DNA from 2 places in the Streptomyces sp. NBC_01216 genome. Region 1 is predicted to be linked to the other one. Evidence: riboswitches for the same ligand, from Rfam matches in the RefSeq annotation. Region 1 holds a riboswitch; the other holds the start of a gene.
What was found. A riboswitch is a leader RNA that binds a small molecule or an ion and turns the genes downstream of it on or off. The one in region 1 is predicted to bind S-adenosylmethionine.
Positions count from the first base shown of each region.

Region 1 (14,294 bases):
TCTCGATGCCGCGCTTGAGGGCCATCGGGTTGGCGCCGGCGGCGACGTTGCGCAGGCCCTCGCGGACGAGCGCCTGGGCGAGAACGGTCGCGGTGGTCGTACCGTCGCCGGCGACGTCGTCCGTCTTCTTGGCGACTTCCTTGACCAGCTCGGCGCCGATCTTCTCGTACGGGTCCTCGAGCTCGATCTCCTTGGCGATGGACACGCCATCGTTGGTGATCGTGGGGGCGCCCCACTTCTTCTCGAGGACGACGTTGCGACCCTTCGGGCCGAGGGTGACCTTGACGGCGTCAGCGAGCTGGTTCATGCCGCGCTCGAGACCGCGCCGGGCCTCCTCGTCGAACGCGATGATCTTGGCCATGTGAAGTGGTCCTCCCGGACATGGGGTGGATAACGCTCCAGGACCGCGCCGACGCCCGCGACGGACGGCCTGCGTACCCGATGGTTCCTTGCCCCACCTGGCCGCGGGCCTCGTCTGCCCGATCCTCGTCAGCACTCTCACCTTCAGAGTGCTAACGCCAATGATTAGCACTCGACCCCGGAGAGTGCAAGACCGTTCCGAAGGACGTCGGCCGGGGGCCGGGGCCCGGCGGGGCGGGCGCGCGGCCCCTGTCCGGGGTGCCGGACGGCTCGACGCGGCCGGTGCGACCAGGGCGCACGACGGTGCCGCGGCGCCGCGGCACGACCGCGGACGGCGACGGCACGGCGGGCCCGGCACCCGGCGGAACGAGCCGGCGACACGCCGGGAAGGACGGGCGGAGGCGCGGCGGGGGCGCGGTGCGGGTGCCCGTGCGGGTGGGGACGGCGCACGGTCGGCCCGGGGCGCCGGGGAACGCACGAGGGGTCCGCATCCTCACCGGATGCGGACCCCTCGTGCGTGAGTGCGTATGTGGTGGCCGATGGCGCCGCGCTCAGACGGCGAGCTTGACCATGTCCGCCTGCGGACCCTTCTGGCCCTGCGAGATCTCGAACTCGACTCGCTGACCCTCTTCAAGGGTGCGGTAGCCGTCCATCTGGATCGCGCTGTAGTGGACGAATACATCCGCACCACCGTCGACCGCGATGAAGCCGTAGCCCTTCTCCGCGTTGAACCACTTGACGGTGCCCTGAGCCATGCCTAACTCCCCTATTACTGGCCCTTGCGCGGGACCACACCTCGCGGCCCCGGGTCAGACCCTGCGCCGGAACGCGTCGACCGCGGCTGAATGTATCTGCCCAACTGCCCTCTGCAACAGGGCAATCGGGCGAGAATTCTGGGCACGCGAGAAAGGAGGATTAAGGAGGATCCGCTGAATCCCGGGGCAAGTCGGGCCCGGCAAAACGCGCAGAAGGTACACAAGACTCGAACACTTTGGCTGCTTCTTGTCAGGTCGAGGCGCATTCTCATATGCACCCGGCATGAGCAGCGGAGGGGGTTTCCCCAACTCTATCGTGCTCAACCATGCAGAATTGCCCCTTCCGTTTCTCGACGGAAGGGGCAATTCAGGTGACTGCGGGTAACTCCCGGGGCGTCAGCAGCCTCCGGCGACCGCCGGGATGATGGAGACGCCGGCGCCGTCCGGCGTCACCGTCTCCAGTCCCTGCTCGAAGCGGACGTCGTCGTCGTTGACGTACACGTTCACGAAACGGCGCAGCTTGCCCTGGTCGTCCAGGACACGGGCCGCGATGCCCGTGTGGTTCTTCTCCAGGTCGGCGATGACCTCGGAGAGGGTGGTGCCCTCCGCCGGGACCTCGGCCTGACCGCCCGTGTAGGTACGGAGGATGGTGGGGATGCGGACCTTGACGCTCATGGGAGTGCTGCCTTCCGTAACGGGGGTGGTCAGTGGGCCAGGCCGGCGTCGCGGAACGCGTCGAGGCTCGGGCGGATGGTGGCGGTCGCCTGCGAGGTCTCGGCCACCGCGTCCAGCGTCTTGAGGCCGTCGCCGGTGTTGAGGACCACGGTGGTCAGGTTCGGGTCGATGAGGCCGGCCTCGATCAGCTTCTTGGTGACGCCGACCGTCACGCCGCCGGCCGTCTCGGCGAAGATGCCCTCGGTCCGCGCGAGCAGCTTGATCGCCTCGACGACCTGCTCGTCGTCCACGTCCTCCACCGCGCCGCCCGTGCGGCGGGCGATGTCCAGGACGTACGGGCCGTCGGCCGGGTTGCCGATCGCCAGGGACTTGGCGATCGTGTTCGGCTTCTGCGGGCGGACGACGTCGTGGCCGGCCTTGAAGGCGGCCGACACCGGGGAGCAGCCCGCGGCCTGGGCGCCGAAGATCTTGTACGGCTTGTCCTCGACGAGGCCGAGCTTGACGAGTTCCTGGAGGCCCTTGTCGATCTTGGTGAGCTGGGAGCCGGAGGCGATCGGGACGACCAGCTGGTCCGGGATCACCCAGCCGAGCTGCTCGCAGATCTCGTACGCGAGCGTCTTGGAGCCCTCGCCGTAGTACGGGCGCAGGTTGACGTTGACGAAGCCCCAGCCCTCGCCGAGCGGGTCGCCGATGAGTTCGGAGCAGAAGCGGTTGACGTCGTCGTAGTTGCCCTCGATGCCGACGAGCTCGCCGCCGTACACGGCGGCCATGACGACCTTGCCCTGCTCCAGGTCGTGCGGGATGAACACGCACGAGCGGAAGCCGGCGCGGGCGGCGGCGGCACCGACGGCTCCGGCCAGGTTGCCGGTGGAGGAGCAGGACAGGGTGGTGAAGCCGAAGGCGCGGGCGGCTTCGAGGGCCTGGGCGACGACGCGGTCCTTGAAGGAGTGCGTCGGGTTGCCCGAGTCGTCCTTGACGAAGAGGCGGCCCGGCTCGACCCCGAGCTCGGCGGCGAGGTTGTCGGCCTGGACGAGCTTGGTCCAGCCCGGATTCAGGTTCGGCTTCTCGGCGACGTCGGCGGGGACGGGCAGCAGGGGGGCGTAGCGCCAGATGTTGGCGGGGCCGGCCTCGATCCGCTTCCGCAGGGACTCGGGGTCCCCGAGGGGAAGGTCGTACGCGACTTCGAGCGGGCCGAAACACAGCTCACAGGCGAAGATCGGGCCAAGGGGGAAGAGTTCACCGCATTCCCGGCACGAGAGTCCGGACGCGGGACCGAGGTCGACCGCGGAGGCGGTGGAGGCAGTCTGTACAGCCATGGAGGCGAGGCCCTTTCTCCTCATCTTTCTCATGGCGGACGTCGCCATGAGACGGATTTGGCACCTTCCCTAGCCGGGAGCCTCGCGGGCGCAGTGCTGGCGACTGCGGACGAGACCGGCTGGAGGGTTGCCGGGGCTTCAACGGGCCGTTTCCCTCTGCCCCTCTGGATGAGCGGTATTCGATTGTGTGGTGCGGTTGTGTCGCCGGTACCCCGGCGTGCGCCGGGTGTCCGCGTTGTTCAAGACTGTAACCGAAGGCACGGACGGTCGAGACAGTCGTCCGAACCGCGAGATGGATCACACCGACGCCGACTGGGGAGTAACGGACGTGCTGGATGAAGTGGAGCGCTGGCTGGCCCGGCGGTCCTGGTCCGTGACAGACCGTCCGCTCGAGCGGCTCCTGGCCGCGAAGCGCGGGACGCGGGTCAGCGTCGTGCTGCCGGCCCTGAACGAGGAGGCGACGGTCGGGGACATCGTCTCCGTGATCCGGCGGGAGCTGATGTCGGAGGCCGTCCCGCTCGTGGACGAGCTGGTGGTGGTCGACTCCGGTTCCACCGACCGTACGGCCGGGGTGGCGGCGGCGGCCGGGGCCAGGGTGGTGGCACGTGACGCGATCCTGCCGCGGATTCCGTCCCTGCCCGGCAAGGGCGAGGTGCTGTGGCGCTCACTGATGGTGACCGAGGGGGACGTCGTCTGTTTCGTCGACGCGGACCTGCGGGACTTCTCGGCGGACTTCGTCTCCGGGATCGTCGGGCCCCTGCTCACCGATCCGGAGGTCGACTTCGTGAAGGCGATGTACGACCGCCCGCTCGGCGACGCGCCGGCTGGGGGCGGCCGGGTGACCGAGCTGGTGGCGCGTCCGCTGCTGAACCTGCACTGGCCGCGACTGGCCGGCTTCGTCCAGCCGCTGGGCGGCGAGTACGCCGTGCGGCGGTCGCTGCTGGAACGGCTGCCCTTCCCGGTCGGCTACGGGGTGGAGCTGGGGCTGCTCGTCGACGCGCTGCACTCGGCCGGTCTGGACGCCCTCGCGCAGGTGGACGTGGGGGTGCGCAAGCACCGGCATCAGGACGAGCGGGCACTGGGCCGGATGGCGGCGGCGATCTACCGGACGGCACAGCTGCGGCTCTCGCGCGGGAACCTGGTGCGACCTCGGCTGACGCAGTTCGAGCGCGGGGAGGCGGGCGGCGGGCCGGGCGGCTTCGTCCCCCGAACGTATGCGGTGGACACCGAGGAGCGGCCTCCGATGGCCGAGATCGCGGAGTACGCGCACCGTCGCGTGGCGTAACACTCCCCTATGATCCGTTTTGCCTACATTGATCTTCCATGCGACGCACCTCTCATCTGGGCAGAACGGCGGCCACCCTCGGGCTGACGGCGGGCGCGCTCCTCTTCGCGGCCGCCCCCGGCGACGCGGCGAGCGGGGCGGCGCCCGCCGGCTCACGGCCCGACGCCGCACCGGGCCGATACGCGGCCCCGCCGGACCGGCACGGCACGACACACGCCCGGCCGGCCGAGGGGATCACCGCCGCCGCGGTGATCCCCTCGGCGTCCGGCCCCGGAGGGAGCGCGGCGCCGGCACCTGCACAAGGACCCGGCGGTGCCCCGGCGCGGACCGGTGCGGGCGGTGAGCGGCTGTGGCTGCTCGGCGGCCTCGCGCTGGCCCTGGCGGCGACGGCCGTGGTGGCGCGGGCCGCTTGGCGCGGCCGGGCCGACCACTGAAGGTGGCCGAACCCGCCTGTCTTGTATACGTACGTTTGAGCGTTTCCGCGACGGGCTAGGTTGGCCACATGGCTTCTGTGCTGGTGGCTTCCAACCGCGGACCGGTCTCGTACGTGCGGGGTGAGGACGGCTCGCTCGACGCCCGCAGGGGAGGCGGCGGACTGGTCTCCGGCCTGAGCGCCGTGTCCTCCGAGGACAGTCTGTGGGTGTGCGCGGCGCTCGGCGACGGAGACCGTGAGGCGGTCCGGCTCGGGATCGGCGAACCCGGCGTCCGGATGCTGGACATCGACCCGGCCGTGTACGCCGACGCGTACAACGGCGTCGCGAACTCGGTGCTCTGGTTCGTGAACCACATGCTCTACGAGACGCCGCTGGAGCCGGTCTTCGACGCCGGGTTCCGGCGCCGGTGGACCTCGTACGAGACGTACAACCGGGCGTTCGCCGAGGCGCTGGCGGCCGAGGCTGCCGACGGCGCCCGCGTCCTGGTGCAGGACTACCACCTGGCGCTGGTGCCGGGGATGCTGCGCGCGCTCCGCCCCGACCTGCGCATCGGGCACTTCTCGCACACGCCGTGGGCGCCGCCCGAGTACTTCCGGATCCTGCCGGACGACGTGGCGCTCGGGCTGCTGCGCGGCATGCTCGGTGCCGACCGGTTGGGCTTCCTCACCCGGCGCTGGGCGGACGCCTTCGCGGACTGCTGCGCGGAGGTGACGGGCGGCACCGGCGGCACGGAGCTGGGGGTGTACGGACTCGGCGCCGACGCGGACTTCCTACGGGAACGCTCGCGGCGGCCGGACGTCGAGGAACGCCTCGCCGCACTGCGCGAACAGGTGGGACCGGGGCGCCGGATGATCCTGCGGGTGGACCGCACCGAGCTGTCGAAGAACATCGTGCGGGGCCTGCACGCCTATCGCGCCCTGCTGGAGGAGCACCCCGAGTGGCACGGCCGGGTGGTGCACGTGGCCTTCGCCTACCCGTCCCGGCAGGACCTGGCGGTCTACCGCGCCTACACGGAGGAGGTCGGCCGGGTCGCCGCGGCGATCAACGCCCGGTTCGGCACGGACGACTGGACCCCGGTCGTGCTGCACGTGAAGGACGACTTCGCCCGCTCGCTGGCGGCCTACCGCCTGGCGGACGTGGCTCTGGTCAACCCGATCCGGGACGGCATGAACCTGGTCGCGAAGGAGATCCCGGTCGTCTCCGACGAGGGCTGCGCCCTGGTGCTGTCCCGTGAGGCGGGCGCGCACGAGGAGCTGGGCGAGGACGCGATCACGGTCAACCCGTACGACGTGACGGGCACGGCGGACGCCCTGCACGAGGCGCTGACGATGAGCGGGCCGGAGCGTGCCGAGCGCACGAAGCGCCTGGCCGCGGCGGCCACGGCGCTGCCGCCGCAGCAGTGGTTCCTGGCCCAGCTGGAGGCGCTGGGCGGTTAGAACCTGTCGGGTGCCGGCGGGCAGGCGGGACCTCCGGCCCGGGGGCCGGGGCACCCTCGCGGGCGGGTGCGGGCCGCCCGGATTCAGCCCGCGCCGCGCAGCGCCCGCGCCAGGCCCGCCAGGAATCCCACCACCGCGGCCGGGCCCGGGACCGAGAGGTCGGCCCGGTCCGACAGTTCCGGGACCTCCGCCGAACCGCTGCACACCAGCAGGCCGGGCGTCCCGTTCGCGCGCAGCTTCTCCACCGCCGCGAAGGCCGGCAGGTCGCCCAGGTCGTCCCCCGCGTACAGGACGGACCCGGCGCCCACCTCCCGTGCGTACTCCGCGAGTGCCACGCCCTTGTCCACGCCCGGCGGGCGCAGTTCCAGGACCATACGGCCGGGCTCCAGGACCAGGCCGTGCCGAGCGGCGAGGTCCGCGAGCGGGGCCTTGAGCGCCTCGAAGGCGGCCTGGGGGTCGGTGGACCGGCGGGTGTGGACGGCGACCGCGCGGCCCTTCTCCTCGATCCAGGTGCCCGGCCAGGCACCGATGCCGTCCAGGAAACCGGGGAGTTCGGCGCGCACGGCGGCCACACCCGGATGCGGGGCGGAGGCGACGACCGTGCCGGTGACGGCGTCCCAGCGTTCGGCGCCGTAGTGGCCGAGGACGACGAGGTGCTCCAGGCCGGGGACCCCGGCGAAGCCGCCGTAGCGCACCGCGACCCCCGCCGGTCTGCCGGTCACGACGGCGACCGAGGCGAGGCGCGGCGCCAGCGCGGCGAGGGCGGGGACGGCGCCGGGGTGGGCGCGGGCCTGTTCGGGATCGGGGACGATCTCGGCGAGCGTCCCGTCGAAGTCGAGGGCGACGACCGCCTTCTCGGGCCGCGCGAGGAGCGCGGCCAGGCCGTCGCGGCCGGCGGATGTGGTCGGGTGCGGAAGGCTGACCATGTGACGACCCTACCGACGGAGCGGGGCCGTCGCGACGGTGTCGGCAGGAGCCGTGTGCGCTCCGGGAGCGTGGCCCGCGCCGGGAGCCTCTCGGGTTCTCAGCGCCGCTGTTCCCGCTCGGCGCGGACCCGGCGCAGGCGGTTGACGGTCACCGGGTCGTGGACGAGGGCGCGCGGATCGTCCAGCAGGGCGTTGAGGAGCTGGTAGTAGCGGGTCGGCGAGAGGCCGAGCTGCTCGCGGACGGCCCGCTCCTTGGCTCCGGGGCCGGGCCAGGAGCGGCGCTCCACGGCGAGGACGGCGCGCTCGCGCTCTTCGAGGCCGCCGGGCCCGGCTCCGTCATCGTTCGTCATACGAGCCAATTTATGCGCTCGCCGACCCGCCCGGCCCGCGCACGCCCTCGGAAGGGGTTCCGCGGCGGCTTCGGACGGGACCCGGCGGTCGGGGCGCCGGCACCGGCCGGACCGGACCGGACGGCCGCGTGCTACTCGGCGTTCTCCAGGGTCTTCGCCTCCCGGGCGATCTTCCCGAGGACGTCCGACGTGCTGCTCCCCGGCTCGACGGCCTTGCCGATGTTCTTCTTGATGGTGTCGCTGACCTTCGCCCAGGACGTCTTGCCGACCGGCGGGAGCTGCGAGTCCGGCAGCTCCTTGAGGAACTCCCGCAGGTTCTCGTGCTCGGGCGCCTCGCGCATCGTTCCGGAGGCGCTGACGGTGACGGGCAGCAGATCGTTGTCGCCGGCGAACTTCAGGACGTTCTTGTCGCTGAAGACGAAGTTCAGGAAGCTGCCGATCGCCTTGCGGTTGCCGTTCTGCTTGAAGCCCATGATCCAGTCGGCGACGCCCATGGACGACTTGGGCTTGCCCTCGATGCCGGGCAGCGCGACCTTGCCGACCTTGACGCCCTTCTTCTCCGCCTCCTGCAACAGCGAGGGGTGGCCGTTGAGCATGCCGACCTCACCGCGGGTGAAGGCGGCGAACGCCTCCTTGCGGTTGAGCTCGCCGGGGGCGATGGGACCGGTGAGCTCCTTCTCGACCAGGTTCTCCTTCAGCCACTCGAAGGTGTGGACGTTCTGTTCGGAGTCGATCTGGTAGTGGTCGGTGAGGTCCGTGTAGCCGGCGCCGCCGCTGAGCATCCACATCATCGACTCGGCCTGCGCCTCCTCCGGGCCGAGCGGCAGCGCGAACGGGTAGGTCACACCGTCGGCCTTCAGCTTCTCCGCGTCGGCCGCCAGTTCGGCCCAGTTCGTCGGCGGCTTCTTGATGCCGGCCTTGTCGAAGAGGTCCTCGTTGAAGAACATCAGCCGGGTCGAGGCGACGAAGGGCAGGCCGTACTGGGTGCGCTTCATCTCCCCCGCCTCGGTCAGCGGAGCGAGGAAGTTCGCCTGGACGGGTATGGAGAGCAGCTCGTCCGCGGAGTAGAGCTCGTCGGCCGCCGCGTAGTCGGCGTAGGCGCCGATCTGGGCGATGTCGGGCGCGTCACCGGCCGCCACCATGTCGGCGACCTTGCGGTCGATGTCGTTCCAGGACTCGATCCGGACGTCGATCGTCACACCGGGGTGCTCGGCCTCGTACGCCTTCACCAGGCCGGCCCAGTAGTTCTTGGTGGAGTCACCACCGACGAGGTCGTAGTCGGCGGCGACCAGCTTGAGGGTGACGTCGCCGGAGTCCTCGCCGATGCCGGCGAGCCCGCAGCCGGACAGCACGGCACTCAGCCCGAGTGCGGCGACGGTCGCTGTCAGTCCAAGGAATCGCCGCTGCACAGATACTGCCCCACCCTCTGCTCGGAATCGATGTGCGATCGTCTCCCGAAAACGGCGTGCGGTCTACACCACTTGGGTATCGCTTTCGCAACGCGCGCCCGTACCCGGGCGGACGGGGTTCCGACGGGCGGGGGCGGCCCCTCCCCCGGGTGCCGGGGCGTTCGGCGCGGCCTGAATTTGTATGCTCGCGCAACAATCTCGCCCAGTGGACTAGACCTTTTTGCCGTTGACGCGCGAGACTGTTCCCCGTGAGACACGTCATCGCCCTGGATGTGGGCGGCACCGGTATGAAGGCCGCCCTCGTCGGGGCGGACGGGACCCTGCTCCACGAGGCCCGGCGCGCCACCGGGCGCGCGCGTGGACCCGAAGCCGTGGTGGAGTCGATCCTCGGCTTCGCGGCGGAGCTGCGCGCCTACGGCCTGGAGCGCTACGGGCAGCCCGCCGCCGCCGCGGGAGTCGCCGTCCCCGGAATCGTCGACGCCGAGAACGGCATCGCCGTCTACGCCGCCAACCTCGGCTGGCGTGACGTCCCCCTGCGCACACTGCTCAGCGAGCGTCTCGACGGTGTGCCCGTCGCCCTCGGCCACGACGTCCGCACGGGCGGCCTCGCCGAGGGACGGATCGGCGCGGGCCACGGCGCCGACCGCTTCCTCTTCGTGCCCCTGGGCACCGGCATCGCGGGCGCCATCGGCATCGGCGGCGCGATCGAGGCCGGGGCCCACGGCTACGCCGGCGAGATCGGCCACATCGTCGTCCGCCCCGGCGGCACCGACTGCGGCTGCGGCCAGCGCGGCTGCCTGGAGCGCTACGCCTCCGCCTCCGCCGTCTCCCTCGCCTGGGCCGCGGCCTCCGACGACCCGGAGGCGGACGCCGCCGACTGCGCCAAGGCGGTCGAGTCCGGCGACCAGAACGCCGTACGGGTCTGGCGGGACGCCGTCGACGCCCTCGCCGACGGGCTCGTCACCGCACTCACCCTGCTGGACCCCCGCACGCTCATCATCGGTGGCGGTCTCGCCGAGGCCGGGGAAACCTTGTTCACACCCCTGAGGGCCGCCGTGGAGGAACGCGTCACGTTCCAGAGGCTGCCCGCCATCGTGCCGGCGGCCCTCGGGGACACCGCCGGATGCCTGGGCGCCGGCCTGCTCGCCTGGGACCTGCTCGACCGCCGGGCGCCCTTCACCGAAGGGTCCGCCACCCCGCTCCCCACCGACCGGCGACCCACCACCCCCCACGACTCCGATCCGGAGGTATCCGCCTGATGGCCGATCGCAAGGTTCTCGCCGGCGCCCGTGTGGTGCTGCCGACCGGAATCGTCGAGAACGGACGTGTGATCGTCGAGGGCGGCCGCATCGCGGGCAGCACTCCCGCCGAGACGCCCGCCATCGACCTGACCGGCCACTGGGTCGTGCCCGGCTTCGTCGACATGCACAACCACGGCGGCGGCGGCACCTCCTTCACCTCCGGCACCGCCGACGAGGTGCTGCACGGTGTCCACACCCACCGCCTGCACGGCACCACCACCGTGGTCGCCTCCTTCGTGACCGGCGACATGGACTTCCTCGGCCGGCGCGCGGGCCTGCTCTCCGAGCTGGCCGAACAGGGCGAGATCGCGGGCCTGCACTTCGAGGGGCCGTTCATCTCCCCGTGCCGCAAGGGCGCGCACGACGAGACGATGCTGCGCGACCCCGACCCGGCCGAGGTCCGCAAACTGATCGACGCCGCCCGCGGCCAGGCCAGGATGGTGACGCTCGCGACCGAGCTGCCCGGCGGCATCGACTCCGTGCGGCTGCTGGCCGAGCACGGCGTGATCGCCGCCGTCGGCCACACCGACGCGACCTACGAGCAGACGCGGGCGGCCATCGACGCGGGCGCGACCGTGGCGACGCACCTCTTCAACGCGATGCCCGCGCTCGGCCACCGCGCTCCCGGCCCGATCGCCGCGCTCCTGGAGGACGAGCGGATCACGGTCGAGCTGATCAACGACGGCACGCACCTGCACCCGGCGGCGCTGGAACTGGCGTTCCATCACGCGGGCGCGGGACGCGTCGCGTTCATCACCGACGCGATGGACGCGGCCGGCTTCGGTGACGGGCACTACGCGCTCGGATCGATGGCGGTCGAGGTGAAGGACGGGGTCGCCCGGCTGGTCGAGGGCGGCTCGATCGCCGGCTCGACCCTCACCTTGGACCGCGCGTTCAAACGGGCGGTGACCGTCGACGGCCTGCCGGTCGAGTCCGTCGTGGCGGCCATCTCCGCCAACCCGGCCCGGCTGCTGGGCGTCGACGACAAGGTCGGCTCACTGGACCCCGGAAAGGACGCCGACCTGGTCGTCCTGGACGAGAACTTCGACCTCAAGGGCGTCATGCGCAAGGGCAGCTGGGTGGTTGAGCCCCAAGTGGGCTGATTTTGACACGAATTGTTTCATCCGAACGGAAGGCGGCAGGCCCGGGGACTGGGCCTGCCGCCTTCCGTTTGGCATGATCGGGGCGCGAACGGCAGGCGATCGGCACGGCACACGGGGGGTGAACAGGTGATTCTCACGGTCACCCTCAATACGGCACTGGACCTCACCTACCGGGTGCCGGCCCTCACCCCGCACGCCTCGCACCGTGTCACCCAGGTCATCGAGCGCCCCGGTGGCAAGGGGCTCAACGTCGCCCGCGTGCTCGGCGCCCTCGGTCACGAGGCCGTCGCCACCGGCTTCGTCGGTGGCCCCACCGGCGAGGTGCTGCGCTCCCGGCTGGCCGGCCTGCGGGTGCGCGACGCGCTCGTCCCGGTCGCCGGGTCCACCCGCCGTACCGTCGCGGTCGTCGACACCGCGTCCGGGGACACCACCCAGCTCAACGAGCCGGGGCCGACGATCACCCCCGCGGAGTGGTCCGTACTCACCGGCCGCTACGCGCAGCTGCTGGACGGCGCCTCGGCGGTCGCCCTGTGCGGCAGCCTGCCGCCGGGCATCCACGTCGGCGCGTACGCGGAACTGGTCCGGATGGCCCGGAGCGCCGGCGTCCCGGTCCTCCTCGACACCAGCGGCGAGCCGCTGCGCCGCGGGATCGCGGCCCGCCCGGACCTGGTCAAACCGAACGCCGAGGAGCTCGCGGCGCTGACCGGCTCGCGCGAACCGCACCGTGCCACGCGGGACGCCCGGCGTCGCGGAGCGCACGCGGTGGTCTCCTCGCTCGGGCCGGAGGGCATGTTGGCCGCCACCCCCGAGGGTCTGTGGCGGGCGGCCCCGCCGGCCGCGGTGAAGGGCAGTCCGACCGGTGCCGGCGACTCGGCCGTCGCGGGACTGCTGTCCGGCCTGGTCGACGGACTCGCCTGGCCCGAGCGGCTGACCCGCGCGGTGGCGCTGTCGGCGGCGACGGTCCTCTCCCCGGTCGCGGGCGAGTTCGACCGGGGCGCCTACGAGGAGCTGCTGCCTCGGGTGACGGTGACGGAGCAGGCCGCGGCGGCGTGACCGCGGACCCTCCCGGGGGTACTCCAGGACCGCGTCCGGCCCGCCACGGGCGATCCGCACCGCTCGTCCGGTACGGCTGACCGCACGGCTCGGCTCCGCGGACCGGTCGGTTCGCCCCCGTCCGAGGGCGGTCGGGTCAGCTCTTGGCGTGTCCGGCCTTCAGCGAGACCTGGTCGAGGATCGCGTCACACTGGTCACCCTGCTCGCAGGAGATCTTGAGCGCGTTCTGTCCCTTGTCGAGGTTCACGTAGGCGTAGGTGTTGGTCCACCCCTTGGCCCAGTCCCCCTCCGCCGCCTTGGCGAAGTTGGACATGTTGAGCGAGCGTGGCTTCTCCCCGTTGACCGTCAGCGAGGTCTTGGCGTCCCGGCCGGGCACGCTGTAGGTGATGAAGAGCGTGTACTCACCGCTCTCGGGCACGTCGACGGACCAGCTCGCGGAGCCGCCCGGCCCGTTGAAGGAGACGTAGGCGCCGTCGGCGCCCTTGGCACCCTCGATGTCCTTGGCGAGCAGCGCCGGACCGCCCAGCTTGAGCGTCGCGGCGTCCTGCTGCGGCAGCTCCGCCGGGGTGGGCTTCGCGCTGGGCTCGGTGGTCGGTTCGGAGGAGGCCGTCGGCTGGGTGCTCGGCTTGTCGCCCGCGACGCCGCCGTCACCCCCGTCCCCGCCGATGTTGTTGATGACGGCCGCGGTGATCCCGAGCACGACGACCGCGACGACCGCGATCGCGCCGATCAGCAGACCCCTGGTGTTGGGCCCTCCACCCCGCTGGGGCGGCTGCGGCACCTGCCGGGTGCGCTCTCCGCCGGGGTAGGTCTCGGGCGCGGCGTACTGCGGGTTCGGCCGGCCGTACTGCTGCTGGCCGCCGTACGCCGCCTGCTGCGGGACCTGGGCGCCCGGCTGACCCTGACCGCCGCCGTACTGGCGCTCGCCGACCGTCCTGACCTGGTTGTACGAGGTTCTGGGGACACCCGGCTGCGCGGCCGGACCGGGGTAGCCGTAGCCGCCGGCCTGGCCGGGGTGCTGGGCGCCCGCCGCCTGGCCGTCCGCGTACAGGTAGCCGAACGGATCGTCGTCCTCGGGCGTCTTCGCGCCGTCGTTACCGGCAGCCATCCGGGTCACTCCTATCCATGCTCGCCAGCCGTCGCCGACCGGCCGAGCCTACCCCGAACGGGGAAGCGGACGATCCGGTCCTTGACATCGGCGCCGGGGACGATCTCCGTGCGGTCCCTATCCGGCGCGACGGTGGATCTTGGAACGGGAGCGCTTCTCGATGTACATCCGCTGGTCGGCGGAGTTCAGGACCTCTTCGACGCTCATGCCGCACTCGGCCCAGCCGATGCCGAAACTCGCGCCCACCCGGACGGCCCGCCCGTCGACCCGGATCGGCGGGATGATCGCGTTGCGCAGCCGTACGGCGAGGTCGGCGGCGTCGGCCGCGCCGAGGCCGTCGGCGAGGACGACGAACTCGTCTCCGCCGAGCCGGGCGACGGTGTCCCCGTCGCGGACTCCGGTGGTGAGGCGACGGGCGACCTCGATGAGGACGGCGTCGCCGGTGTGGTGACCGAAACGGTCGTTGATCGACTTGAAGCCGTCGAGGTCGCAGAAGAGGACGGCGAGCCCCTTCGTCCCGTCGTCGACCTCACCCCCCGAGGGGGCGACGAGGTGGACGTGGTGGTCGTACGGGCCGGCGACCGTGTCGAATCCGAAGCCGTGCTCGTGGCCGTAGGGCGCGTCGTACCCGCCGTCGTACCCGCCGTCGAGGCCCTCCGCCTCGACGGCTCGGGCGGCGTGCGGGCGCTCGCAGATCCGGGCGCTGAGCCGGGAGCGGAGCTCGGCGCTGTTGGGCAGCCCGGTGAGGGCGTCGTGCGAGGCGCGGTGGGCGAGCTGGAGCTC
Region 1 is NZ_CP108677.1:3,112,529-3,126,822, forward strand. It holds gene groL (chaperonin GroEL) at 1-361, opposite strand, end outside; gene OG393_RS13455 (cold-shock protein) at 912-1,115, opposite strand; gene OG393_RS13460 (MoaD/ThiS family protein) at 1,512-1,790, opposite strand; gene thrC (threonine synthase) at 1,820-3,130, opposite strand; SAM riboswitch class I at 3,124-3,281, opposite strand; gene OG393_RS13470 (glucosyl-3-phosphoglycerate synthase) at 3,435-4,391, shown strand; gene OG393_RS13475 (hypothetical protein) at 4,430-4,825, shown strand; gene OG393_RS13480 (alpha,alpha-trehalose-phosphate synthase (UDP-forming)) at 4,894-6,261, shown strand; gene otsB (trehalose-phosphatase) at 6,345-7,187, opposite strand; gene OG393_RS13490 (DUF3263 domain-containing protein) at 7,286-7,537, opposite strand; gene OG393_RS13495 (ABC transporter substrate-binding protein) at 7,669-8,946, opposite strand; gene OG393_RS13500 (ROK family protein) at 9,195-10,205, shown strand; gene nagA (N-acetylglucosamine-6-phosphate deacetylase) at 10,205-11,350, shown strand; gene OG393_RS13510 (1-phosphofructokinase family hexose kinase) at 11,477-12,403, shown strand; gene OG393_RS13515 (CBM35 domain-containing protein) at 12,540-13,511, opposite strand; gene cdgB (diguanylate cyclase CdgB) at 13,629-14,294, opposite strand, start outside.

Region 2 (14,294 bases), 2.4 Mb from region 1:
GCGATGTGAAGAAGCTCCGGACGTGGTTCATCATCACGTTCGTGATGGGTGCGATCTTCATCGGCGGCCAGGTCTTCGAGTACACCGAGCTGGTCAAGCACGAGGGGCTCTCGCTCTCGTCCGACCCCTACGGCTCCGTGTTCTACCTGACCACCGGCTTCCACGGCCTGCACGTGACGGGCGGTCTCATCGCCTTCCTGCTGGTCCTGGGCCGGACGTACGCCGCCAAGAGGTTCACTCACGAGCAGGCAACCGCCGCCATCGTCGTGTCCTACTACTGGCACTTCGTCGATGTCGTCTGGATCGGCCTCTTCGCCACGATCTACATGATCAAGTAATCGGGCCCGGCCCGAGCACATCCAGCAAGCACCGACGCAGAAGATCCTGACACCGGGGTAATCCGTGAAAAAGCTCTCCGCACGACGACGCCATCCGCTGGCGGCGGTCGTCGTCCTACTTCTCGCGCTGGCGGCCACGGGGGGGCTGTACGCCGCGTTCGCGCCCGCGGGCACGGCGAAGGCCGATGAAACCGCCCAGTCCCTCGCCATCGAGGAGGGCAAGAAGCTCTACTCCGTCGGCTGCGCCAGCTGCCACGGAACCGGCGGTCAGGGCACCTCTGACGGCCCCTCGCTGGTCGGCGTGGGCTCCGCCGCCGTGGACTTCCAGGTCGGCACGGGCCGCATGCCGGCCCAGCAGCCCGGCGCCCAGATCCCGAAGAAGAAGGTCATCTACTCGCAGGCTGAGATCGATCAGCTCGCGGCGTACGTCGCCTCCCTCGGTGCCGGCCCGATCACGCCGAAGGAAAGCCAGTACAACCCGGACGGAGCCGACGCCGCCCGCGGTGGCGAACTGTTCCGCACGAACTGCGCCCAGTGCCACAACTTCACCGGTGAGGGCGGCGCGCTGACGTACGGCAAGTACGCCCCGAACCTCGAAGGCGTGAGCCCGAAGCACCTCTACGAGGCCATGCAGACCGGCCCGCAGAACATGCCTTCCTTCCCCGACACCACGATGCCGGAGAAGGAGAAGAGGGACATCATCGCGTACGTCAAGGCCGTCAACAGCGACGAGGCCGACAACCCCGGCGGACTCAGCCTGGGTGGCCTCGGCCCCGTCAGCGAGGGTCTGTTCGCCTGGGTGTTCGGTCTGGGTGCGCTGATCGCCGTTGCCGTCTGGGTCGCGGCCCACACCGCTAAGGCCAAGAAGTCATGAGTAGCCAAGAGATTCCAGAAGAGAACCTGCCCGCAGCGCAGGACACCGCGCACGGCGCGGTCATGGTCGCCGACGACCCGTTCGCCGACCCGGGCCTCCCGCCCCACAAGCCCCGCATCCAGGACATCGACGAGCGGGCCGCCAAGCGGTCCGAGCGTGCGGTCGCCTTCATGTTCACGCTGTCGATGCTGGCCACGGTCGGCTTCATCGCCTCGTACGTGATCTTCCCGGTGGACAAGATCGTGTACATCTGGCCCTTCGGCCGGGTGTCCGCGCTCAACTTCTCCCTGGGGCTGACCCTCGGTGCCGCGCTGTTCTTCATCGGCGCGGGCGCGGTCCACTGGGCCCGCACCCTGATGTCCGACGTCGAGATGACGGACGAGCGTCACGCCATCCAGGCCGACACGGAGACCAAGGCGAAGGTCATGGCCGACTTCGCCGTCGGCGCCTCCGAGTCCGGCATGGGACGGCGCAAGCTGATCCGCAACACGATGTTCGGTGCGCTGGCGCTCGTTCCGCTGTCCGGCGTCGTGCTGCTGCGTGACATGGGTCCGCTGCCGGAGAAGAAGCTCCGCAGCACCATGTGGGCCAAGGGCCTCCAGCTGATCAACATGAACACGCACGAGCCGCTGCGTCCCGAGGACGTCGCGGTCGGTTCGCTGACCTTCGCCATGCCCGAGGGTCTGTCGGAGCACGATCACGACTTCCAGACCGAGATCGCCAAGGCCGCCCTGATGATCGTCCGGATCCAGCCGGAGGACATCAAGGACAAGCGCGAGCTCGAGTGGTCGCACGAGGGCATCGTCGCCTTCTCGAAGATCTGCACCCACGTGGGCTGCCCGATCTCGCTGTACGAGCAGCAGACGCACCACGTGCTCTGCCCGTGCCACCAGTCCACTTTCGACCTGTCCGACGGCGCCCGCGTCATCTTCGGCCCGGCCGGCCACGCTCTTCCGCAGCTGCGGATCGGCGTGAACGACAAGGGCTTCCTGGAGGCGCTCGGCGACTTCGACGAGCCCGTCGGCCCTGCCTTCTGGGAGCGCGGATGAGCACTGTGACCGATTCGAAGAAGAAGGCACCCGCCGGTGAGCGGGTCGCCGACTGGGCCGACGGCCGTCTCGGGATCTACTCCCTGGCCAAGGCCAACATGCGGAAGATCTTCCCGGACCACTGGTCCTTCATGCTCGGTGAGATCTGCCTCTACAGCTTCATCATCATCATCCTGACGGGCGTCTACCTGACGATGTTCTTCCACCCGTCGATGAACGAGGTGGAGTACCACGGCAGCTACATCCCGCTCCAGGGCCAGCTGATGTCCGAGGCGTTCAACTCGACCATGCACATCTCCTTCGATGTGCGCGGTGGCCTGCTCATCCGGCAGATCCACCACTGGGCGGCGCTGATCTTCCTCGCCGGCATGTTCGTGCACATGATGCGCGTGTTCTTCACCGGCGCGTTCCGCAAGCCGCGTGAGATCAACTGGCTGTTCGGCTTCCTGCTGTTCTTCCTGGGCATGTTCACCGGCTTCACCGGCTACTCGCTCCCGGACGACCTGCTGTCCGGCACCGGTGTCCGCTTCATGCAGGGCGCGATCCTGTCCGTGCCGATCATCGGCACGTACCTGTCGATGTTCCTCTTCGGCGGGGAGTTCCCCGGCGGCGACTTCGTGGCCCGCTTCTACTCGGCCCACATCCTGCTGCTGCCCGGCATCATGCTGGGTCTGGTGGTCGCCCACCTGATCCTGGTCTTCTACCACAAGCACACGCAGTTCGAGGGCCCCGGCCGGACGAACAAGAACGTCGTGGGCATGCCGCTGCTGCCGGTCTACATGGCCAAGGCCGGAGGCTTCTTCTTCCTGGTCTTCGGTGTCATCGCGGTCATCTCGGCGATCGCCTCGATCAACCCGATCTGGGCGCTCGGCCCGTACCGCCCGGACCAGGTGTCCACCGGCGCCCAGCCCGACTGGTACATGGGCTTCGCCGAGGGCCTGATCCGTGTCATGCCGGGCTGGGAGATCAACCTCTGGGGCCACACGCTGGTCCTGGGCGTGATGATCCCGCTGGCGATCTTCCCGGCGGTCCTGGCGGCGATCGCGGTCTACCCGTTCATCGAGTCCTGGATCACGGGCGACAAGCGCGAGCACCACATCGCGCAGCGCCCGCGCAACGCTCCGACGCGGACCGCCTTCGGTGTCGCCTGGATCACCGCGTACATGATCATGCTCATCGGTGGTGGAAACGACCTCTGGGCCACCCACTTCCACCTGTCGCTGAACTCGATCACCTGGTTCGTCCGGATCTTCTTCTTCGTCGGACCGGTCCTCGCGTTCATCGCCACGAAGCGGATCTGCCTCGGCCTCCAGCGTCGGGACAAGGACAAGGTGCTGCACGGTCGCGAGTCCGGCATCATCAAGCGCCTGCCGCACGGTGAGTTCGTCGAGGTCCACCAGCCGCTGAGCCAGGGCGAGCTGTACCGCCTCACGTCGCACGAGCAGAACCGGCCGGCCGAGCTCGGACCGCTGGTCGACGAGAACGGCGTGGAGCGCAAGGTCGGCGCGCTGGAGAAGCTCCGGGTCAAGCTCAACCGGAGCTACTACGGCGCGGACAGCCAGATCGTCAAGCCCACCGCCGAGGAGTACGAGGAGATCACCAGCGGCCACGGCCACCACTGATCACCTGACCTGAAGTCGCCACAGCGGGAGCCCCGTCCATTCGATGGACGGGGCTCTTCGCCGTCCCGCCGGGTCGATAGGGTGGGATCACCACCGAGACGTGCCGAATCTGGAGCTGCCATGAGCGCTGCTAGCCCCGCTGGTGGGGGCACCACCAGCGAAGCGAGGGGGAGACCGACCACGGCGGGCCGCTCCTGGCCCGGTGTGCTGAACACGCTGCTGGACGGCGGCGACCTCGGCAGCGAGGACTCCGCCTGGGCCATGGACCGCATCATGAGCGGCGAGGCCACCGACGTGCAGATCGCGGGCTTCGCGGTCGCGCTGCGGGCCAAGGGCGAGACCGTCGACGAGATCTCCGGCCTCGTCCGGACGATGTACGCGCACGCGCGCACCATCGAGGTTCCCGGCCGTTCGGTGGACATCGTCGGCACCGGCGGCGACGGCGCGAAGACGGTCAACATCTCGACCATGTCGGCGATCGTGGTGGCCGGCACCGGCGCCAAGGTCGTCAAGCACGGCAACCGGGCGGCCTCCTCCGCGTCCGGCGCCTCCGACGTGCTGGAGAAGCTCGGCGTCAACCTGGAGCTCACTCCCCAGCGGGTGGCCGAGGTCGCCGAGGAGGCCGGCATCACCTTCTGCTTCGCGGTGAGGTTCCACCCGGCGCTGCGGCACGTCGCCACCGCCCGCGGTCAGCTCGGCGTGCGGACGGTGTTCAACTTCCTCGGCCCCCTCACCAACCCGGCCAGGGTCCGGGCCCAGGCGACCGGTGTCGCCGACCCCCGGATGGCTCCGATCATGGCCGGCGTGCTCGCCGAACGCGGTTCCTCCGCCCTGGTCTTCCGCGGTGACGACGGTCTGGACGAGCTGACCACCACGGCCACCTCCCGCGTGTGGGTGGTCCGGGACGGCTCGGTGCGCGAGGAGGCGTTCGACCCCCGGGACGTCGGCATCGAGCTGGTGCCCGTGGAGGCGCTGCGGGGCGCCGACGCCTCGTACAACGCCGACGTCGCCCGCAGGCTGCTCGCGGGCGAGACGGGTCCGGTGCGGGACGCGGTCCTGCTGAACTCCGCGGCGGCGCTGACGGCGCTCGACCCGGGGGAGGGCACCCTCGCGGAGCAGTTGAGCGCGGGCATCGCCAAGGCGGCGGAGTCCATCGACTCGGGGGCGGCACGCCGGGCCCTGGAGCGCTGGGTCGCCGCCAGCAACGCCTGACGAGTGGTCGCCGGGCCCCGCTTCGGCGGGGCCCCGCTTCGTTCCGGGATCCGGACACGGGTTGCGCGGGAGCGATCACGTGGCATAACTTCGGGTCAGGTCATGAGTGACAGCGTTCAGGCCCCGGCTTGCTGTCCGGCAACCCTCCGTCCGTGGCGGGGTGCCCCGGGTGAAGACCAGGCCGTGGACAGCAAGGTCCGCGGCAAGCGCGGACCCCTGCGGAACCCTGGGGTCCTTGGTCCTCGAGGGAGCAGTCTCGTGAGCAAGCGAATGCGCTAGGGCTCCGGCCCTTTTCCCACCCCTCCGTACGGCCCTTCCACGCCGTACGTCGAGGCGTCCCCCGTGAGCGGCATCCTTCGTCGTGCCCCGCGGGCTTCTCACGTCACCTCCCCCGCGATGGCGGGGGACACCCCGTCCCGCAGGGAGACCTCGCCATGTCCGCACGCCCGCACGCCCTCATCGCCGACGCGACCGCCACGCCCGCCATCGTGCCCGGCACCTACACCGTCCCCGGGCCCGCGGTCGTCGGCGCCGACGCCGACGCCGCCGAAGGCTGTTGCGCCGAGCCTCTGCCGGTCCTCGGCCGGGACGTCACCGTCCCGCTGGTGACCGGGGGCGAGGTCACCTACGCGGCGCTCGACTACGCGGCCAGCGCCCCGGCGCTCCAGCGGGTCTGGGAGGACGTCGCCGCGTACGCCCCCTACTACGGCAGCGTCCACCGGGGCGCCGGCTACCTCTCCCAGCTGTCCACCGACCTGTTCGAGAGCAGCCGGGCCACCGTCGCCGAGTTCCTCGACTGCCGCCCCGGCGACCAGGTCGTCTTCACCCGCTCGACCACGGACTCGCTCAACCTGCTCGCCGCCGCGCTCCCGGCCGACTGCCGGGTCTTCGTCTTCGAGACCGAGCACCACGCCTCGCTGCTGCCCTGGCGGGACGCCCAGGTCACCTTCCTCGACGCGCCCCGCACCCCGGAGCAGGCCGTCGAGACCCTGGAGCGGGCCCTCGCCGCGCGGGCACCGCACGGCCCCGCCCTGGTCTGCGTGACGGGCGCGTCCAACGTCACCGGGGAACTCTGGCCCGTCGGGGAACTGACCGCCGCGGCGCACGCCCACGGCGCCCGCGTCGTGCTCGACGCCGCCCAGCTCGCGCCCCACCACCCCCTGTCCGTCCGGGAGTCGGACGTGGACTGGGTCGCCTTCTCCGGCCACAAGCTCTACGCCCCGTTCGGCTCCGGCGTCCTCGCCGGCCGCGCCGACTGGCTCCAGGACGCCGCACCGTACCTGGCCGGCGGCGGCGCGTCCCGGAAGGTCGCCCGCCGCGCCGACGGGGGAGTGGACGTCGAGTGGCACACCACCGCCGCCCGCCACGAGGCCGGCTCCCCGAACGTCATCGGCGTCTACGCGATCGCGTCCGCCTGCCGGGCGCTGACCGAGGCAGGCTTCGACACCCTCGTCGCCCGCGAGCAGCGCCTGATCGCCCGGGTCCTGGACGGCCTGGCCGAGGTGCCCGAGGTGACGGTGCTCTCGCTCTTCGGGGAGGGTTCCGCCGGACCCGCGCCCACCCGGGTCGGCGTGGTCTCCTTCGTGGTGGCGGGCTGGAACAGCTCCCACTTCGCCGCCGCGCTCTCCGCCGAGTACGGCATCGGTGTCCGCGACGGCCTGTTCTGCGCCCACCCGCTGGTGCGGACCCTGCTCGGCGGCGACCCGGAGGACGTCGGTGAGTGCGGTGCCCCGGAAGCCGCGCCGGGCGACCGGGGGGCGTCGCTCAACGCCATCCGCGTGAGCTTCGGCGCCGGCACCCCCGACGAGCACGTGGAGCGTTTCGTCGGAGCCGTGAAGGAACTGGTCCGCGACGGCGCCCGGTGGAAGTACCGCACCGAGGACGGCCGGTGCGTCCCGGACCGCGGCTGAGCACCCACCCGTACGAGTGAAGGGGGCCCTCCTCCGGGAGGCCCCGTGCCGGAGCGGTGTTACGACTCCAGGCCGATGGCGAAGGCCGCTTCCAGGTCGTGCTGGGAGTACGTGCGGAACGCGACGTGCGTGTCCGTGGCCTCGACACCGGGGATCTTGCTGATCCGGCCCGGGATGACGTCCGCCAGGTCGTCGTGCTGCGGTACGCGCACCATGGCGATCAGGTCGTACGTCCCGGTGACCGAGAAGACCTCGCTGACGCTGTCGAGCGAGGCGATGGACTCGGCGATCTCGGGGATGCGGTCCACGCTGGTCTTGATGAGCACGATCGCGGTGATCACGGCTGGCATACTCCCTCGGTCGCCGCGGCTGGGAGCCTCACTCTAGTCCCACGTCAGGCGAGCCTCGCCGTGGGCGGGCGCGCCCCGCTCGGGCCGCGCCGGGTGAGGCGGGCCCGTCCCGACGGGGTGGGCCTCGTCCGGCGCGGCGGTGTTCAGCTCGCCGCGCTGCCGTCCCCGTCCCGGTCGGGAAGCACCGCCCGGCCGCTCCACCGCCGGTACCGGCCCCAGGCGTAGAGGAAGCCCACGGCGAAGCCGATCACGTGCGCCAGGTACGCGACCCCGGGGCCCGCCCCGGCCGTACGGGCCGCCGTCCACTGGAGCGCGAACCAGAAGATCAGCACGATCCAGGCGGGGAAGCGCAGCGGCAGGAAGAGGAGGAAGGGGAACAGGCTGGTGACCCGGGAGCGCGGGAAGAGATAGAGGAAGGCGCCGAGCACCGCCGAGATCGCGCCGGACGCCCCCACCAGGGTCTGCGCGCTGTCCGCGTAGGCCGCCGCGTAGCCCAGCAGGGCCAGACATCCGCACACCAGGTAGAAGAGCAGGAACGGCCCCCGTCCCATCCGCTCCTCGGCCATCGCGCCGAAGACGTAGAGGAACAGCATGTTCCCGAGCAGATGCAGCCAGTTGCCGTGGACGAAGAGCGCGGTCAAGGGGGTCAGCAGGGTGCGTGGCCCGCCGCTCGTCAGCTCCGCCGGGACGACGCCCCAGCGGTGGAAGTAGGCGCTCTGGGCGGCCAGGGACGCGTCCCCGGTGCCGTGCGCCGGATTCAGTCCGGACACCGGACCGATAAGGAAGACCAGGCAGCACGCGGCGATGAGGCCGTAGGTCACCGTCGGCCCGTTCCGGACGCCGTGCCACGCCCCGGAGGCCGCTTCCCGCCAGTCGATCATGGACAGATCATGACATACCGGGGTCGACCTGGACAGAGTGCCTCGCCGGAGGGGCAGGTGCCCCGCCTCCGAGTCCTGCTCCGCCTGGGCGGGGGATACCCCGATGGCCGTAGGGTACGGGCATTACATCCGCAGTTCGACGGCGCACCGCGGCTCCCGCACCTGGTACCACGCACCAAGAAATGAGGACGGCACGATGACGGCGATTCCCCAGCCGACCGCCGAGACCCGCTGGCGCTGCACGCTCTGCGGAAATCTGACCCGCTTCGACGTGACACGCTCCTCCAAGGTCGTGGAGTACATCCATCTGGACCTTGCCGGGGAGTCCAAGGTGGAGGAGCGCGACGTGGTCAGTGAGACCATCGAGTCGGTCCGCTGCCGCTGGTGCAACGCGGTGGATCAGATCGAACTGGTGGACAGGCCGGGCAGCGCTTCCTGACGGAGCGGTGCGAACGACAGTGGGGTGACGGATCGTGGAGCAGCCCACGCGTGGTGAGGAGTCGGCCGGCGCGTCGGGTGACGCCGCCGAGACGCTCGACCGCCCGCTGCCGGAGGGCGTGCGTCGCAAGGTCGTCGCGCTGGTCGCGGACGCCTTCGGCGGGCTGACCGTCGCGGAGCTTCCGGCACCGCTGCGCCAGTACGCGCGCTTCACCGCGAGCCGTCGGGCCAAGTTCGCCGGCAACGCCATGGCGGCGTCGCTGGCGAACGACCCGCTCTTTCGGCAGCGCATCGGCGAACTGGTCAGGGACGCCCAGCCGGAACTCGCCGCATCGGTCGAGTCCGGTGCGCCGCCGGCCGCCGCCGATCCCGTCGACGTCGCCGCGGCGGCCTACGTCCTGCGCCCCGCGGGCTGGGTCAAGCTGGTCGCCGCCGCAGGCGAGGAAGCCCAGCGCGCGGACGCCGAGCGGGCCGACGAGGCGGGTCGGCGCGAACTGGAGCGGCTGCGCGAGGAGGTCGCCGCCGCCAAGGAGCGCGGCCGGAGTGAGACCGAACAGCTGCGCCATGACCTGGAGGCGACCCGCAGGGAAGCGGAATCGCTTCACCGCAAGCTGCGCAGCGCCCAGAGCGACGTGAAGCGAGGCGAGGCGGCGCTGCGTCGCAGTCAGGCCGAGATCGACACGGCGCGGGCCGAGGCCGCCGCGCGGGTGTCGGCGGCGGAGAGCGAGACCCGGCGGCTCAAGTCCCGGCTCGGCGAGGTCGAGGCGGCCCTGGAGGCCAGCCGCCGCGCCGCCCGCGAAGGGCGTTCGGTGGAGGACATGCGGCTGCGGCTGCTGCTGGACACGGTGCTGGACGCGGCGCAGGGGCTGCGTCGCGAGCTGGCGCTGCCGCCCGCCTCCACGCACCCCGCCGACACGGTCGACGCGGTGGAGCCCGGCCGGATGTCGCCGAAGGACATCGCCGCCCGCGCCCTGTCGGAGACCGATCCCGCGCTCCTGGACCAGCTGCTCGAACTGCCGCAGGCCCATATGGTCGTGGACGGGTACAACGTCACCAAGACCGGCTATCCGACGATGCCGCTGGAGAAGCAGCGGCTGCGGCTGCTCGGCGGGCTGTCCGCGCTCGCGGCCCGCTCCGGTGCCGAGATCACCTGTGTCTTCGACGGGGCGGAGCTGGCCGCCCCGGTGCTGCTCGCGCCGCCGCGCGGGGTGCGGGTGCTGTTCTCGAAGCCGGGCGTCACCGCCGACGAGCTGATCAGGCAACTGGTGCGCGCGGAGCCGCCCGGCCGCCCGGTCGTGGTGGTCTCCACCGACCGGGAGGTGGCCGACGGAGTGGCGAAGGCCGGCGCACGGCCGGTCGCGTCCGCCTTGCTGCTGAAGCGGCTTTCGCGCGCCTCGTGAGGTCTGTCAACACCTGCGCCTCATGTCCGAATTGTGGACGACGCATGGTCGACGACCCGTCACTCACCGTGCGCCGCCTGAGAATTTTGTGCTCTGTGAGCGAGATTTTGCCCCTGAGGATTTGAACTGATCACAAGTCGGTCACTAGGGTCTGGCCTCGAACCTTCGCACGGTTGATCGTCCATCCGGGATGACAGTGAAGGAACCGCCTGCCGCAGCCTGGTCGGCGGCTCGAGGAAGAAGGAGATCGCCTTCGTGGCGTCCCACCGTCGTCCCAAGCAGCCGAGCCGCACCCGTGTGACCGTGCTCACCGCGACCGCCGCCGCCGCCGTCGCACTCACGGCCCAGACCGGCGCCCAGGCGGCTCCGAAGCCGAAGATCGACGAAGTGAAGTCGAAGGTCGACAAGCTGCACCACGAGGCCGAGGAGGCCACGGAGCAGTACAACCTCGCCGAGGAGCGCCGCGGCAAGCTCCAGGACGAGATCGGGGCGATCCAGGACAAGGTGGCCCGCGGTCAGCAGGAGCTCAACACCCTCCGCGACTCCATCGGTTCCGTCGCCAGCGCCCAGTACCGCTCCGGCGGCATCGACCCGGCGATCCAGCTCTTCCTCTCCTCCGACCCGGACACCTACCTCGACAAGGCGTCGGCGATCGACCAGCTCGGTGCCAAGCAGGCCGATGTGCTCCAGTCGATCCAGGCCAAGCAGCGGACCCTCGCCCAGCAGCGTGCGGAGGCGACGACGAAGCTGGGCGACCTCGAGGAAGTCCGCAAGACCCTCGGCGAGAAGAAGAAGGCATTCCAGGGCAAGCTCGCCGAGGCGCAGAAACTGCTCAACACGCTGACCGCCGCCGAGAAGGCCAAGCTGCGGCAGGACGAGCTCCGCGCCAGCCGGGCCGCGGGTGACCGCGTCGACCTCGGCAACGAGGTGCCGGCCTCCCAGCGCGGCGCCGCGGCGCTCAACGCCGCCGCCACGCAGCTCGGCAAGCCGTACGTCTCCGGAGCCGAGGGCCCCAACTCGTACGACTGCTCGGGTCTGACGATGTGGGCCTACCGCCAGGCCGGCGTCTCGCTCACCCGCACCACCTACACCCAGCAGAACGACGGCGTGAAGATCGGCCGCAGCCAGCTCAAGCCGGGCGACCTGGTCTTCTTCAACAACCTGTCGCACGTCGCCCTGTACGCGGGCAACAACACGATCCTGCACGCCCCCAAGCCCGGCGCCGTGGTCCGCTACGAGTCGATGAGCTACATGGGCACGTTCCAGTTCGGTGTGCGCGTCTGACGCCTCCGGACACCGTCGTCCGGGGCTCCTTCCGGAGCCTCCGACACGACGCCCGATCGGGTGGTTCGCGGCGTACGCGGCGAACCTGACGCCCCGCCGGTGACCTGTGGTCTCCGGCGGGGCGTCACTTTGGGTAGCCGGCGGCTTCGTTGGAGCGGGGCGGATCACCGGCTACTGTCTGCCGCGCCAGTCTGCGTAGAAGCCGAACGGAGCGCGACACGTGGCGTCCCACCGCCGACCCGCGAGGGTCACCGTCCTCACCGCCGCCGCGGCCACCGCCGCCACGGCCTTCGGCGCCGTTCCCGCGAGCGCTGACCCGGGCGGCGCCCCGGAGCCACCCCGGGCCGCGGTCGACCGCCTCCTCGCCGAGGCCGAACGCGCCACCGAGGTCTACAACGAGGCCGATGAGCGGGCGGACGCCCTGCGCGGGACCGTCTCCCACGCGCGGGACAGCGTGGCCCGCGGCCAGGAACGGATCAACCTCATGCGGGGCGCGCTCGGCACGGTCGCCGGCGCCCAGTACCGCTCCGGCGGCATCGACCCGGCCCTCGCCCTGCTGCTCTCCTCGGACCCCGACTCCTACCTGGAGCGGGCCTCCGTGCTCGACCGGGCGACCGCACGTCAGGGCGCCGCGCTCGGCAGGCTCCGGCGTGAGCAGCGTCGCCTGGACCAGGAACGGACCGAGGCCACCCGGCTGCTCGCGGAGCTGGAGCGCAGCCGCACCCGGGTCGCCCGGCACAAGCGCACGGTCGAGCGGAAGCTCGCCGAGGCGCGACGGGTGCTGCGGACCCTCAGCGTGACCGAGCGGGCCGAGTTCGACGGTTCCGCCCGCGCCTCGCGGTCCGGCCGCGAGGAGGCCCCGCCGTCGCTCGCCGGCCTCGCCCCCGGCTCCTCACGGGCCGCCGCCGCCGTGCTCGCCGCCCGCGCCGCACTCGGCAAGCCCTACGTCTGGGGCGCGACGGGGCCGTCGGCCTTCGACTGCTCCGGCCTGATGGTCTGGTCGTACCGGCAAGCCGGGATCAGCCTGCCGCGGACATCCTCGGCGCAGCGGAACGCGGGGCGGCGGGTGCCCCTCTCCGAGGCCCGGCCCGGGGATCTGGTGACCTACCGCGGCGACGCCAGTCATGTGGCCATCTACGCCGGCGACGGCCAGGTGATCCACGCTCCGTACCCCGGCGCACGGGTGCGGTACGACCCGGTCGGGATGATGTCCCACGCCACGGTGACCCGGGTCTGACCGCGGACCCGGCCCCTACCGGCCCGCACACCCCACCGGGGCACCGGCCGTACGATCGAAGGCGTGGCGGGTCAGGGACGTGGAGCGGTGCGGCGGACGGCCGTCTGTCTGCTGGTGACCCTGTTGGCCCTCGCCGGGTGCGCGGGGCCCGGCTCCGACGGACCGGCCGATCCGGCGGTCCGGGAGATCCAGAGCCTCCTGGACCGGCGTGCCAGGGCGCTGCTCGCCCGTGACGAGGCGGCCTTCGTCGCCGGCCTCGACCCCGCGCTCGCGCCGTCCGCGCTCCAGGAGTTCGAACGGCTCGCCGACGTCCCGCTCGGCACCTGGGAGTACCGGGTGACCGAGGTGGACCGGACGGGCGGGGACCGGGCCACGGCACACGCCGCCCTCGGCTACCGGCTCGACGGCTACGACTCCGCGCCGGTCACCACCGAGCGCGTCCTGGACCTGACCGAGCGGGACGGACGCTGGTACGTGACCGCCGACCGCCCCGGCGAGGGCGCCGGCCCACGGCTCTGGCAGCAGGGCGATGTGGAGGTGGTGCGAGGGGAGCGGAGCCTGGTCCTCGGCGTCGGCCAGACACAGGAGCGGCTGCGCGAGGTCGCGGCGGCGGCGGACCGGGCGGTGCCCGTGGTGTCGGCGGTCTGGCCGGACGCCTGGGCGGACCGGGTGGTCGTCCTCGTCCCGGCCACGCTGGAGGCGATGGGCGGGCTGCTCGGCGCGCCGGGGACGTCCTACCGGGGCATGGCGGCCGTCACGACCGGCGAGGCCGGTGGCGGACCGGACGCCCCCGCGGACCGGGTGATCGTGAACCCGGAGGCGTACGGGGTGCTCGGGGACTTCGGCCGCCAGGTGGTCCTCACCCACGAGACCACGCACGTGGCGACCCGCGCGCACACCTCGGCCTCCACTCCGGTCTGGCTCTCGGAGGGGTTCGCCGACTGGGCCGCCTACCGGGGCACCGGGCGCACGGCCGCCCAGACGGCGCCCGAGCTGAGGCGCTCGGTCCAGGCGGGCCAGGCCCCGCAGCGGCTCCCCGACGACGGGGACTTCGCCTTCGGCGGGGACCCGGAGGCGCTGGCGAGGGCGTACGAGAGCGGCTGGCTGGCCTGCGAACTGATCGCCGAACGCTGGGGAGAGGCCGCGCTCGTCGCGTTCTACCGGCAGGTGGGCGCGCACCCGGGCCGGGACGGAGCGGTGGAGAAGGCGCTGCGGGACGTGCTGGACACCAGCCCCGGTGACTTCACCGCGGCCTGGCGCGCCTCCCTGGCCCGGCGTCTGGCCTGAACCCGACCCGCCGCGCCGCCCGCCGTACGAACGGCTCCGTGCGCGGGGGCCGCGGCCCGGCCGGTCTTCAGGGCAGCGGCGCGACGCTCCGGCGGTCCCGTTGCGCCGGCAGGGTCGGGGGCGTGCGGCGCGGCTCCGTCACGGTCTGCCGCCACAGCACCCGACAGGCGCTCAGGCAGGCGGCGACCAGCAGGCCGTTGCGGACGAGCAGCAGGGCGATGCCCAGCGGGTCGCTGTGCGACACGTGCGTGAACCACACCGGGAACTCGAACTGTGTGACGGCCGCCGCCCACACCACCAGATGTGCCGGCCGTCGCATCCCGCTCGCGCGGTAGGCCAGGCAGACCGCCGCCAGGCCGAGCAGCCAGATCATGTACTGCGGACTGATCACCCGGCTCGTGGTGGTGAACAG
Region 2 is NZ_CP108677.1:5,462,739-5,477,032, forward strand. It holds gene ctaE (aa3-type cytochrome oxidase subunit III) at 1-338, shown strand, start outside; gene qcrC (cytochrome bc1 complex diheme cytochrome c subunit) at 403-1,212, shown strand; gene qcrA (cytochrome bc1 complex Rieske iron-sulfur subunit) at 1,209-2,261, shown strand; gene qcrB (cytochrome bc1 complex cytochrome b subunit) at 2,258-3,883, shown strand; gene trpD (anthranilate phosphoribosyltransferase) at 4,004-5,095, shown strand; SAM riboswitch class IV at 5,194-5,310, shown strand; gene OG393_RS24500 (aminotransferase class V-fold PLP-dependent enzyme) at 5,530-7,005, shown strand; gene OG393_RS24505 (Lrp/AsnC family transcriptional regulator) at 7,065-7,346, opposite strand; gene OG393_RS24510 (rhomboid family intramembrane serine protease) at 7,499-8,236, opposite strand; gene OG393_RS24515 (hypothetical protein) at 8,433-8,675, shown strand; gene OG393_RS24520 (NYN domain-containing protein) at 8,710-10,074, shown strand; gene OG393_RS24525 (C40 family peptidase) at 10,330-11,358, shown strand; gene OG393_RS24530 (C40 family peptidase) at 11,579-12,595, shown strand; gene OG393_RS24535 (hypothetical protein) at 12,659-13,882, shown strand; gene OG393_RS24540 (glycosyltransferase family 87 protein) at 13,950-14,294, opposite strand, start outside.
Region 2: another riboswitch for S-adenosylmethionine. It lies ahead of OG393_RS24500 (aminotransferase class V-fold PLP-dependent enzyme); the one in region 1 lies ahead of thrC (threonine synthase).